Regions from separate parts of the Delftia sp. 11MD genome, predicted to be linked through region 1. Evidence: riboswitches for the same ligand, from Rfam matches in the RefSeq annotation. Region 1 holds a riboswitch; the other holds the start of a gene.
What was found. A riboswitch is a leader RNA that binds a small molecule or an ion and turns the genes downstream of it on or off. The one in region 1 is predicted to bind glycine.
Positions count from the first base shown of each region.

Region 2: another riboswitch for glycine. It lies ahead of ACRSCF_RS02535 (D-amino acid dehydrogenase); the one in region 1 lies ahead of gcvT (glycine cleavage system aminomethyltransferase GcvT).

Region 1 covers NZ_CP194333.1:2,639,686-2,646,178, reverse strand. The annotation lists gene ACRSCF_RS11920 (sensor histidine kinase) at 1-1,293, shown strand, start outside; gene ACRSCF_RS11915 (DMT family transporter) at 1,345-1,836, opposite strand; gene ACRSCF_RS11910 (LysR family transcriptional regulator) at 1,935-2,864, shown strand; gene ACRSCF_RS11905 (fatty acid--CoA ligase) at 2,904-4,508, opposite strand; glycine riboswitch at 4,678-4,789, shown strand; glycine riboswitch at 4,805-4,923, shown strand; gene gcvT (glycine cleavage system aminomethyltransferase GcvT) at 4,949-6,115, shown strand; gene gcvH (glycine cleavage system protein GcvH) at 6,249-6,493, shown strand, end outside.
Region 2 covers NZ_CP194333.1:540,796-547,288, reverse strand. The annotation lists gene ACRSCF_RS02540 (invasin domain 3-containing protein) at 1-1,938, opposite strand, end outside; glycine riboswitch at 2,327-2,437, shown strand; gene ACRSCF_RS02535 (D-amino acid dehydrogenase) at 2,531-3,862, shown strand; gene ACRSCF_RS02530 (FIST signal transduction protein) at 3,904-5,139, opposite strand; gene ACRSCF_RS02525 (PhaM family polyhydroxyalkanoate granule multifunctional regulatory protein) at 5,221-6,153, opposite strand; gene ACRSCF_RS02520 (copper chaperone PCu(A)C) at 6,296-6,493, opposite strand, start outside.

The DNA.
Region 1 (6,493 bases):
GTGTTTTTCAGCCAATTGTTCGAGTTCCGCCGCCATTGGATCTGGGCTGCGCACCTCTTCAGCGTGGTGGCCTGGCTGAATGCCATCGCACTGGGCCTGGCACTGTTGGGTGGCTATGCGCAGATCTCGCGTGCCGTGGTGTTCACGGCCCTGGTGTCCACATCGTTCGGCGCCGTCTTCGTGCTGTACCTGCTGGTGGTCCGAAGGCAGTGGCAATACCTGCCGGGCGCGCTGGCGTTTGCCGTGCCTTCCGCCCTGGGCATCCTGAACCTGCTGAGAACCCAGGGCCTGCTGCCGGATGTTGCGCTGCCATCGGCACAGATGCTGTGGTTTGCCGGGCGTGTTTCCGAGGCCATCCTGCTGGGAATGGCGGTGACCAACCGCACGCGGGTGGCGGAGCGCGCCCTGCGCAGTGAGCGGATGCAGGCCCTGTCACGCGCCCAGGCGGCCGAGCGCGAGCTGGAGTCCAAGGTCCTGCAGCGCACCGCACAGCTGCAAACGGCCCAGCAGGCCCTGCAGACGGCCTTGCACAGCGAGCGGGAGATGCGGCTGGAACAGCGCCAGTTCTTCAACATGATCAACCACGAGTTCCGCACCCCGCTCACCATCGTGGACGGCGCCGCGACCGAACTGCAGACGTTCCCGACGACGGATGCGGACTCCCTCATCGAGCAGGCGTCGCAGATACGCAGGGCTTCGCGCCGGCTGATGACCCTGGTGGACACCTGCCTGATCAACGACCGGCTGGACGCGGGCGCGTTCCGGCTGCAACTGGAGCAGACGCCATTGGATGAACTCCTGGAGGAGTCTGCAGAGCTCGTCGGCTGGTCCCGGCGGCATCGCCTGAAACTGGATCTGGAACAAGGCCCGCAGCAATGGCAATGCGACCCTGTCCTGGTGCGCATCGCCATCTCCAACCTTGTCGGCAACGCCATCAAATATGCCAAGGCGGGCGACATCACCCTGGCCGCCCGCTGCGATGCGTCCGGTGACCTGCTGATTTCCGTCAGCGACCAGGGACCGGGCCTTGCGCCCGAAGCGGCAAGACAGGTTTTCGAGCCCTATGAACGCGCAAGCGCCACCCGGCACGTCAACGGGCATGGCCTGGGCCTGTCCGTGGTCAGGCGCATCGCCAGGCTGCACGCAGGCGACGCGTTCTTCCAGCCGGCTGCCGGAGGCGGGGCCTGCTTTGTCATCCGGCTGGGCCGGCTCCCGCCCGGCACGGCAGATGCCTGCCAGGAATGTCCGCCAGCGGCAAGGCCGGCCGCCGTGCCGCCGGGCATGCCCGCCTGACGCGGGCAAGGCCGGGGCCTTTGCCCCTGAAGCAGTGCGTGCTCGTGGCGCTCATGGGGCCGCCGCTGCACGGGCCGTCCCGCCCTGCACCACCAGCAGCACGCCACCCAGGATCAAGGCCACGCCGGCCAGGCGCGTCGCATTGACCGGCCGTGCGCCCAGGCCCATCAGGCCGAAGTGGTCCACCAGCACCGAGACCACGATCTGCCCCGCCACCACGCAAACCAGGAAGCCGCCTGCGCCCAGCTTGGGTGTAACGGCCGCCGCACTGGCCACATAGATGGCACCCAGCACGCCGCCTATCCATAGCCACCATGGCCCCGCTGCCGCCTGGGCCATGGCCGGAGCGGGCGCGCGCAGCACCCACAGTGCAGGCACCACGACCATGACGCTCACGGCCAGCGAGACCAGCGCGCCCCACAGCGGGTGGCCCAGCAGACGGCCCACCAGGGCATTGCTGGCGGCCTGGAATGGCAGGATGGCCCCCGCCAGCAGCGCCAGGGCCACGGGAGCAAGGGCGGTGAATGTGCTTTTACCTGTCATGCGGCAAGACCTTTCTTCTTCTGTCAATCGATGCCTGCATGCTCTCGCATCCAGCACGTTGATGGAAATTGTTTGTGTGCACGGTCTATATTCATGGCATGGATGAACTGCGCCGGATCGACCTCAACCTGCTGCTGGCCCTGCACGCCCTGCTGGCCGAAAAACATGTGACGCGTGCGGCCCTGCGTCTGCACAAGAGCCAGCCGGCCATGAGCCATTCGCTGGCGCAGCTGCGCGAACATCTGGGCGACCCGTTGCTGGTGCGGCGCGGCGGCCGCATGGCGCTGACGGCACGCGCACAAGGCCTGGTGCAACCGCTGGCGGATGCGCTGGGCAGCCTCAACGGCTTGCTGGCACAGGCGGAGTTCGACCCGGCCCACGCACGCGGACGGCTGCGGCTGGCGCTGTCGGACTACGCATCGCGCATCGTGCTCCCGCCGCTGATGCGGCATCTGCGCCAGCACGCACCCGGGCTGGACCTGGCCATCAGCCAGTCCACGCGCGAGGTGATGCTGGCCCAGCTGGCCGATGGCGAACTGGACCTGGCCCTGGGGCCCTTCCCCGACGCACCCGACCTGCCCGAAGGCATCGAGGTGCAGGATCTGTTCCAGGAACAGTTCGTGAGCGTGGCCGACCAGGCCGTGCTGCCGGCACGCGGCGGGCTGTCACTGCCGGACTGGCTGCAGCGCCCGCACGTCATGCTGGCCATGCGGCCCGACGCCAGCGAGGAGATCGAACGGGCGCTGGCCGCCCAAGGCCTGAGCCGCCGCGTGGTGCTGGCCCTGCCCCACTGGAGCGCGGCGCTGGAGGTGCTGGCAGGCACCGACCTCGTGCTGACCGTGGGCAGCCGCGCCATTGGTGACCTGCGCCGCCACAAAACGCTGCGCCGTTTCGCTCCGCCGCTGGAGCTGCCCGAGTTCGCCTACCAGCAGGCCTGGCATGTGCGCAAGCAGGGGGATGCCATGCATCGGTGGCTGCGCAACTCGATGGCGCAGTGCTGTGCTGCGCAGGGGCAAACACAGGAGTGAGAGCAGGAGCAAGTGCAGGAGTAAGCGCAGGCCGCAGCCTCAGGCCGTCACCCCCACCCTCAGCAACTGCTTCTGTATCTTCCCGCTGGCCGTCTTGGGCAGGGCCTCGCGGAAGTGGTAGCGGCGCGGGCGCTTGTAGGCGGCCAGGCGGTCGCCGTGGACCAGGAAGGCGTCCAGCGCCTCGGCCGTGGGTGTGGCGCCCGGCTTGGCAACCACGTGGGCGGCGACGATCTGGCCCCAGCGCTCGTCGGCCTCGCCGATGACGGCGACCTCGAGCACGTCGGCGTGTTCGACCAGCGCGTCTTCCACCTCACGCGGATAGACGTTCTCGGCACCCGAATTGATCATGTAGTCGATGCGGTCGCGGATCCAGAGATAGCCGTCGTCGTCGATGTGGCCCAGGTCGCCCGTGTGGTACCAGCCGTGCGCCAGGGCGCGGGTGTTGGCGTCGGGGCGGTTGAGGTAGCCGGCCATCATGCAGGGGCCGCGCACCAGGATCTCGCCCACCTCGCCGGGCAGGCAGGCCTCGGCCGGGTCGGTGGGGGCGTTGTCTTCGCGCAGGCGGGCCACGATGAGGTCATGGCCCATGGAGGGCAGCCCGGCCGAGCCCGCGTGCGAGAGTTGCTCGCGCGGCAGGAGGATGGACATGCAGGGCCCCATCTCGGTGGTGCCGTAGACCTGGACCAGGTCGCTGCCGACCTTGCGCGTCCATTCGCGGATCAGGTGCGGCGCCATGGAGGCGCCGCCGTACTCCACCAGCCTCAGCGCGGGCGCCTGCTCAGGCGAGGCGATGGGGTCGGCCAGCAGCATGGTGACCATGGTGGGCGCCGCGAAGAAGAAGCTCACGCGCTCTTCGCGGATCAGGCGCCAGGCCTCGGCCACGTCGAAGCGGCGCAGCAGCACCTGTGTGGCGCCGGCCTGCAGGCGCGGCAGAAAGCTGGTGTGCAGCTCGGCCGTGTGGTTGAGCGGCGCCATGGCCAGGCCCACGTCGTCGCGCGTGAACTGCATGGTCTGGTGCATGAGGGCGTTGTGCGCCAGCTTGCTGCGGTGCGTATGCAGCACGCCCTTGGGCCGGCCCGTGGTGCCGCTGGTGTACATGAGGATGCAGGGGTCGCTCTCGCGCACATGGGCCTGGGGCGGCGCGCTGCTGCGGCCCCTGGCCAGGGCGGACAGGCGCTGCGTGGCCCAGACCGGCAGCGGGTCGGCCGGGGCATCGTCGGCAAAGATCCAGTGCTCGATGCCTGCGCCAGTGCCGCCGCCTTCGGCCTTGAGCAGGGCCTGGGCGCGTGCGGCCACCTCGCCGCCCTCGTGCTCGAAGACCAGGGCGCGCGCTGCGCCGTCCTTGAGGATGAAGGCCAGCTCCTGCGCCGCCAGCCGGTAGTTGATGGGGTTGAAGATGGCGCCCAGGCGCGCGGCCGCCAGCATGGTGAAGACAAAGGCCGGCGTGTTGTAGAGAAAGGCCGCGACCACGTCGCCATGGCCTATGCCCAGCTCGGCCAGGCCGTGGGCGTGGCGGTTGACTTCGGCATCGAGCTGGGCGTAGGTCCAGGCGCGGCGCTCGCCGCCCTCCCACGCGACCAGGGCTTCCTTGTTCGGCAGGTAACGTGCCGGCCAGGCCAATGTGTCTCCCAGCGTCTGCTGCATGTGCGCTTCTTCCTTCTCGCTCACGAGATTTCATATATCGATGCACCTCAATGTAGGAGATTTTTTAGACAGTTATGCAATTTGCAAATGCATCCATGCAGGCAAGCGCATGGAGTTGCAGTCGGCCCGCGGAAATCCCGAAGCCGCGCGGACGCTGGCCGCAGCTAGAATGCGCCGGTCAGGAGAGAGTGCCCGCCCGGCCGCAACGGTCGCAGGCAGCGGCACCGCCGAAGGCGCAGGGTTCGCCCCGAACGCTCAGGCAAAAGGACTGGCACCGCCTGCCGCCACGGCCGCAGGCGTTCCTAGCTGGAGAGAGATGCAGGGCACGGCGGTGTGCCCCATCCACCGAAGGAGCAAGCCCCACGCATGGAAGGTGCGGGTGAATCTCTCAGGTAAAGCGGACAGCAGGGCAGCACATCCCGGAGGACCGGGATGGCGTTATGCCTTGTTCCTTGCCTGAAAGAGAGCCCTCCTTGTCCGCTGCCTCCACCACCGATCTGCTCAGGACCCCGCTGTTCGACCTGCACCAGGAACTGGGCGCGCGCATGGTGCCGTTTGCCGGCTACTCCATGCCCGTGCAATACCCGCAGGGGCTGATGGCCGAGCATCTGCACACGCGCGAGGCGGCAGGCCTGTTCGATGTCTCGCACATGGGCCAGATCAGCGTGCGCGGTGCCGACGCCGGGGCCGCGCTGGAGTCGCTGATGCCCATGGACGTGCTGGGCCTGGGCGAACACCGCCAGCGCTACGGCCTGCTGCTCAACGACGCGGGCGGCATTCTGGACGACCTGATGTTCGTGCGCCGCGAGGACGACCTGTTCCTGATCGTCAACGGCGCCTGCAAGCATGAAGACCTGGCGCACATCCAGGCCCGCATCGGCCAGCGCTGCGAAATCGAGCCCCAGTTCGACCGGGGCCTGCTGGCGCTGCAGGGCCCGCAGGCCGCAGCCGCGATGGAGCGCCTGCTGCCGGATACGGCCGGCCTGGTGTTCATGACAGGCGGCCACTTCGACTGGGAGGGGGCCGAGCTGTACATCACGCGCAGCGGCTACACCGGCGAGGACGGCTTCGAGATCTCCCTGCCCGCCAGCCACGCCGAGGCCTTTGCCCGTGCCCTGCTGGCCCAGCCCGAAGTCAGGCCCGTGGGCCTGGGTGCGCGCAATTCGCTGCGCCTGGAGGCCGGCCTGTGCCTGTACGGCAACGATCTGGACACGACCACCACCCCGGCCGAGGCCGCCCTGAACTGGGCCGTGCAGAAGGTCCGCCGCGCAGGTGGCGAGCGCGAAGGCGGCTTTCCCGGCGCGGCCACCGTGCTGGCCCAGCTGCAATCGCCCGAGCTGCTCACGCGCAAGCGCGTGGGCCTGGTGGCCCTGGAGCGCGTGCCCGTGCGCGAAGGCACGGAGCTGCTGGATGCCGGCGGCCGCAAGGTCGGCCAGGTCACCAGCGGCCTGCTGTCGCCCACGCTGAACCAGCCCGTGGCCCTGGCGTACGTGGAGCCGGGCAGCGCCGCCGTCGGCACCACGCTGCAGGCCATGGTGCGCGGCAAGGCCGTGCCCATGCAGGTGCAGGCCACGCCCTTCGTGGCGCCCCGCTATCACCGCGGTTGAGGACAGCCTGCGCGCTTGGCGTGGATCGAGTTCGGCGGATTCGCTTTTCCTGCCATCGCATGCCGCTACAGTGCGCACTGACCTTTCTCAAACCGCCTTTCACAAGTTTTTTCAGTTTCTATCGGAGCAAGCCATGAGCATCCAGTATTCCAAGGACCACGAGTGGATCAACGCCGCCAACCCTGACGCGGCCATCGTCGGCATCACCCTCCACGCGCAGGACGCGCTGGGCGACGTGGTGTTCGTCGACCTGCCCGCCGTGGGCACCAGCTTCAACCAGGGCGATGTGGCCGGCGTGGTCGAGTCCGTCAAGGCCGCCGCCGATGTCTACATGCCCGTCAGCGGCGAGATCGTCGAAGTCAACGAGGCCCTGCGCGA
Region 2 (6,493 bases), 2.1 Mb from region 1:
CGGCTCGCTCGCATTGGCATTTGCCGTGATATTGAATGTCCAGGTGCAGGCGGCGGTGTCACTGGCGCCAACGCCAAGGGTCGGGGTCCATCCGGTTTGTCCATTGGCCGTCGTCTGCAAGCTGATACCTGAGTTTGCAGCCACAGGCACGGAAAACAGCGTGTTCTGAGAAATCTTGAAGAAATCACGCGCAGTGACACGAATGGCACTTCTCGACTGGCTTGTCATCTTGTTGTTGCCAATCAATCCTGGTGCCGTACCCGTACCACCGATATTCACCCCGTCCCCGCCGCCAGTGAAGTTGTTATCGGTCACCGTCACTACCTGCGTCGTGCCTGAGGCTGCCGTATTCAACGTTGGTGCCGACACATGCATTGGCGATGAAGTGGTATAGGCGGCAATAGGCAGCGAGAAGGTATTACCCGTCACGGCAAGACCAGTTCCATTGTCCAGGTTGATCGTTCCATCAACCGACACCACGGCCCTGGGCGCATTTCCACCAGTCGGGCTCAGTGCGATATTCGAATCTTTGATCGTCAATCCGTTGACGGTCATGTTCGACATGACCTGGAAGAACTGCTCGAGCTGCATTCCCCCGATAGGGTTGGGCAGATTCGTTACCGTGAAATTATCGACAACAATGTTGGAAACCGTGCCTCCTGTACCGTTGCTTGCGGCAACGGAAATGGCCGAGCCCTTGTTATTGCCGTAATTTCCATTCCATATCGCGGAATTGATCGTGCTATTGGTAAAGAATACGTTTTGTGCGCCTTGATGAATCTCCGCGTACAGCTCGCAGTTGAACGGCGTCCCCTCTCCAGCAGGGGTTGGAGCCACATTCACCAGGCCGACGCGATCAATGGTGACATTGTTCGCCGGGGAGCCAACGACGAATACCGCTTCGCCACAGGTCATATTGGGCGAATTGGTGAGCGTGATGTTCTTCCCACCAAGATAAAAAGTTTCCCAGGGGGAGTCCGCCCAGTTCTGGACTTGTATGACTCCCCCGAAATCGATGGTCAACGAGCCCGTGCCGGCTGGCACGGTGCCTTTGAGCCAGTACCAGGCACCACCGGCACCAGTGGTGGTGCCCGTATCGCCGCCGCTGATCATCTGGCTTTGACCACAGGCATTGGTGGCCCCCGTCACGGCGCCGGACTGGGCTCCGCTGATGAATGTATTGGCACAGCGCACGTAAACCGTCTGATTGTCGACATACGGATGGAGGTTTCCCGCCGCATCCTTGGATGTCCCGCTCTGTATGGTTCGTACCGACGTGGTCAGTGTCGGCGCAAAGACGATGGAAACATCGGCACTCGGATCCAGCGTTTGCAGCGTGTAGTTGGCTGCCTGAATGGCCGCTCGCAGCGTACATGCGCCAGCAAAGGTGCCCCCCAGCGTGCTGACACAGGTGGTTGGTGTCGTTGCATTGGCATTGGGAGCGTCGCTGTTGTCGGTGACCGTGAAGACGATGGTCGCCGCCAGTGCCGTGGATGAGATACCCGCGCATGAAAGCAGCAGCAAAGAGAAAAGGCACTTCGCTGCACGCCACTTGCGAAAAAATGCCGAACCAGGCAGGCGATTGAGAGCATGCATGATATTCCCCGTTCTCTCAAGGAGATATGACAGGAAAATGATTTTCCCAATGGCAATGGCCATCAGTTGTACCCAGCGCATTTGCATCGCCGTACCTCGGATAGTTCTATTTGAATCACGAGCCCACAACTCACCTTGCAGCCGGTGAGTTTGGAAGCAAAATTTTTCGCGCAGATCCTGCGCGTCAATCAAAAAAAGGCGGATTTCCATCAACGCTTGCGCGCTGCTCCACTGCCCATTGAGCGGGCACACCTTCAGTCGGGTTTGCGACGCAAAACATTCCTCCCTCGACAAACCATATTCACCGTGCTTGTATTTTTTCAGTGACGGACCAGTTTCCATGGACCCGCACCTGTGCAACGGTAAGTCGCCTATCAGACATATAGACAACCCATGGTTAACCCATGCAGGTCCAATCGACCAGAACATGCACTGACAAACCACTGCACATATCGATAGGCTAAATCATGTTTTTTTCTATTTCAATAGTTTTTTTACATGAAACCAGAGACTCGTACCAGCGCTACGAGGGAGGCGCTTGAACGATCTAGGGAATACCCTGAATCAGCCACACCACATACAGGTAACTGGTGGTATCCCCAATACGACTGGAGCTGGCTGCGCAAGCCCCATAGAATCGCCCCTGCAGGAGAGCAGGCGGGCGCCACGGTGCCGAGCCTCACCGAAGGCGCAAACTCCCATACACGCTCAGGTTCCGTACTGCAAACACAACATGCCGTCTGGAGAGCCGCCGCACGCAATGTGCGGCGCACCGAAGGAGCAAGCCCCGTTCCCATGGACGGCGGTGAATCTCTCAGGTACCAAGGACAGGGGGAGCGGCAGCTGCGTCACGACGGACGCCGGCTGCCTGCTATCCAGACCATAGCGGCCAGCTTTCGCGTGACCCGGCACATGCCTTTGAAAGGGCATCGTCATGCGCGTCATCGTTCTCGGAGCCGGCCTGATCGGCACCACGTCGGCCTACTATCTGCAATCCCTCGGTCATGAAGTGACCGTCATCGACCGCCAGGCCGCGCCCGGCGCCGAAACCAGCTTCGCCAACGGCGGGCAGATCTCGGTCAGCCATGCCGAGCCCTGGGCCAACCCCGGCGCACCGCTGAAGCTGCTGGGCTGGCTGGGCCGGCAGGACGCCCCCCTGCTGTTCCGCCTGCGCGCCGACATGCGCCAGTGGCGCTGGGGCCTGTCCTTCCTGCGCAACTGCACGCCCGCGCGCACGCGCCACAACATCCAGCAGATCGTTCGCCTGGGCACCTACAGCCGCGAGGCCCTGCAGCAGCTGCGTGCCGACACCGGCATCCAGTACGAGCAGCGCACGCAGGGCATCCTGCACTTCTATACGAACGCCCGCGAGTTCGAGGGCGCGCTCAAGCCCACCGAGCAGATGCAGACCCTGGGCTGCGACCGCCGCCTGATCGATGCCGACGAAGCCGTGCGCCTGGAGCCGGCTCTGGCCCATGTGCGCGGGCAGATAGCGGGCGCCACCTATACGGCCGAGGATGAATCAGGCGACGCCAACCTCTTCACACGCGAGCTGGCGCGCATCGCCGCCGCCACGGGCGTGCAGTTCCGCCACGGCCACCACGTCATGGCGCTGCGCACCACGGGTGCGGGCGCCAGCCGCCATATCGACCATGTGGAGGTGACCAATGCCGATGGCCGCTACGAACGCATCCAGGGCGACGCCTATGTCCTGGCCATGGGCTCGTTCAGCCCGCTGCTGGCCCAGCCGCTGGGACTGCACCTGCCCATCTACCCGGCCAAGGGCTACTCCGTGACCCTGCCGGTGCTGGACCCCGCCAAGGCCTACCAGGTCAGCCTCACGGACGACGAGTTCAAGCTGGTGTTCTCGCGCTACACGGGCGCGCAAGGCGACCGCCTGCGCATTGCGGGCACGGCCGAGTTCAACGGCTACGACCGCAACCTGGACCCCGTGCGTTGCGAGGCCATCGTGCGGCGCGTGCAGCAGCTGTTCCCCGGCGCCGGCGATACCGGCCGCGCCCAGTTCTGGAGCGGCCTGCGCCCCGCCACGCCCAGCAATGTGCCGCTGATCGGACGCTCGCCCATCGCCAACCTGTTCCTGAACACCGGCCACGGCACGCTGGGCTGGACCCATGCCTGCGGCTCCGGCATGGCGCTGGCCGACCTGGTCAGCGGCAGGCAGCCGGCCGTGGATTTCGATTTTCTGGGAGCCGCAGCCATGGACCCGGATCGCAGCGCAGGCACGGTTCGCCCGCGCGCGGTCTGAGGTGCAGACGGTGTGTACCGTGTGTACGGCGTGTACGACGCCTAGGCAGTGAACACCGTCAACACCCCGGCGAAGCGGTGCAGGCGGGCGTCCATGATCTCGGCTTCGGCAACGAAGCCGATCAATGGCACATCGCCCAGTGCGTGGCGCAGGGTGCGCAGTTCGGCATCGGGGCCGCCGAACAGGCCGCCGCCGCGGCCCCGGCAACTGATGTAGATGGCGCCACGGATGCGGGGCTGTGCCTCGCCTTCGGGCGCCGCCTCCTCGGGCTCCGCCGCATCGCGCAGCGCAGCGCCCAGTTGCAGCAGTTCCTGGCGCGCCACCTGGGCCTGGCGGCGGCAGAAGATCACCGAATGCCCGGCCTCCACGGCCGAGGACAGGGCCACGCCCTGGCGCAGCGGGTCCAGGCCAACCAGGGTCAGCACCTGGGCCTCTTCGGTCAGCACGCCGTGGGCCAGGCCCCGGCCCGGCGGCGCAATGGCCGCCAGCGTGGTGCGGACCGTGGTCAGCGCGGGCTGCCAGTCGCTGCCTTCCAGCTCCACGCCCAGCAGCTGCAGCAGGCGCTGCAGGGCCGGATCGCCATCGAGCCCGGTGACCAGGGCGCCGCGCGCCTCGGTGATCTCCAGCCCCTCGCCCAGCGGCACGCAGCCCTGGGCCATGCCCGTGATGCAGGGCACGCCGGCACCGAAGGCCACGCCTGAAAAGCCGCCACGAAAAATGCCGCGCGCGTCCGCATGCTGCGCATGCAGATCCTCGGTACGGCAGGCGATCTGCACGCCCTCCACGCCATCTTCCCCGTCATCGCCCACGCCGCCGAACAGCAGGCCGGACTCGGTGCGCTCGGACAGCTCGTACAGCAGCTCGGCCAGCTCGGGCTGGCCGCCTGCGGCATGGACCAGGGCCGAATGGGCGGTGAAGCCGGCCTCGCCGCCAGGCGCATGCAGGGGCGCCAGGCCCGAATACAGGCGGTAGTGGGCGGCCGGTACATCCAGCAGCATCACCGCGAGCGCGGTTCCTGACAGGTACTCATGCGACATGGCCAGAACGCCGCCGGCCGAGCAGCCGGCCCAGTCCGCCACATGGGGCAGGGCCCTGGCCAGATGCTGCAGCAGCGGCCGTGCGTGGGCGGCATGCGCATGGGACAGGTACACCAGTCCCAGACGGGGCCGCTGCGCGTGGCCGGGCCCGGCCATCTGCAAGCGCAGCTGCTGCAGCACCGCGTCGGCCGCGGCGCGCCAGTCGGAATGGCTGGCATGGCCTACAGGAAACAACGACATACCAACCTTCTTTCTAGCCCCGCCAGCACCCGGCTTGCGGGTGGCTGGGGCCTTGCGCATCCATGGGTCCGGCCCGATCGGTCAACGCGCCGGCCGGCTCTTGGCTGCCGGCTTGCTGGCGGCCGGCGCCTTGGCTCCAGCCTTTGCAGCGGTTTTCCTGGCAGCCGCTTTGGCGGGAGCCTTGGCAGCGGTCCTGGGGGCTTCGGCCTGCACCGCAGCCTTGGCCGCCGGCTTTGCGGACGGCGCCTTGGCAGGGGAGACCGCCGCCGCCTTGCCCGCCTGCGCAGCAAAGGCGCTGGCCTGTGCCGCCATGCGGTCCATGGTGGCCTTGGCCAGGTCACCGGCCATGCCGGTGGCGCGCTGGGCGGCCGCCACGGCCTCCGGGGCCATGGGCTCGGCCATGGCCTTGGCGGCGATCTGCTGGAACTGCTGGGTCAACGCGCCCCACCACTGCATGGCCTGGCCCATGGCGGCGGCCTGGGCGGACTCGTCCTTGGGCGCCGCAGTCTCCGCGGCTGCGGGTCTGTCGGCGGCCTTGGCCGCCTCGGGGGCTGCAGGCGGCGCGGCAGCGGCCTGTGCGGGCTCGGGCTGCGGCTTTTCCTTCTTGCTCGCCCGGCTGGCGGCCGAGGACATGGGCCAGTCCGAAAGGTCGCCCTGCCCCGCGCTGGCGGCGCCCTTGGCCGCGGCGGTTGCGGCTGCAGGGAACTGGAAGGCCTGCGCCAGCTCGCCCATGCTGACGTTCATGCCCTGCAAGGTGGACAGCGTCATGCGCTGCACTTCCAGGGCCTGGATGGTGGCGGCCAGCGCCTTGCCGTTCTGGTCGAGCCAGAACTGCACGGCCTTGAGTTCGGTGATGCGCTTGTCCACCTCTTCGATGCTCACCGTGGGCGCCACCCATTCGGGCAGGCGCCCCAGGGGCCGGGCGGTGGCCGATCCTGCACTCTGGGCCAGGCCCTGCAGGAAGTCGAAACCGGGGATGAACTTGCCGAAACCGAAGGAGGACGCATCACTCATGGCAGCACTCGCTAGGACTGGGTTGGAAGAACATGCCGGTGAAGCACACCGGCCATGCGCTCAGCTTAACCCAGGCACACGCCAAGTCCATCGCAAGTCATGCACGGCCCGCTGCGCACAAACCCGGTGGATGACAAAAAGCTCAGTGGGAGTGGCCGGCATGTCCGCCGTGTCCGCCATGCGCGCCGCCCTGCGCAGCCGATGCCGCACCTGCGCCGGGCGCCATGGCGCGCACGGGGACCTGCAGGCTCAGGCGCGAGGTCTCGCCCTTGGCGTCCTTGAACACCAGGGTGATGGGTACCTGACTGTCCTTGAGCAGCGGGCTCTTGAGCTGCTGCAG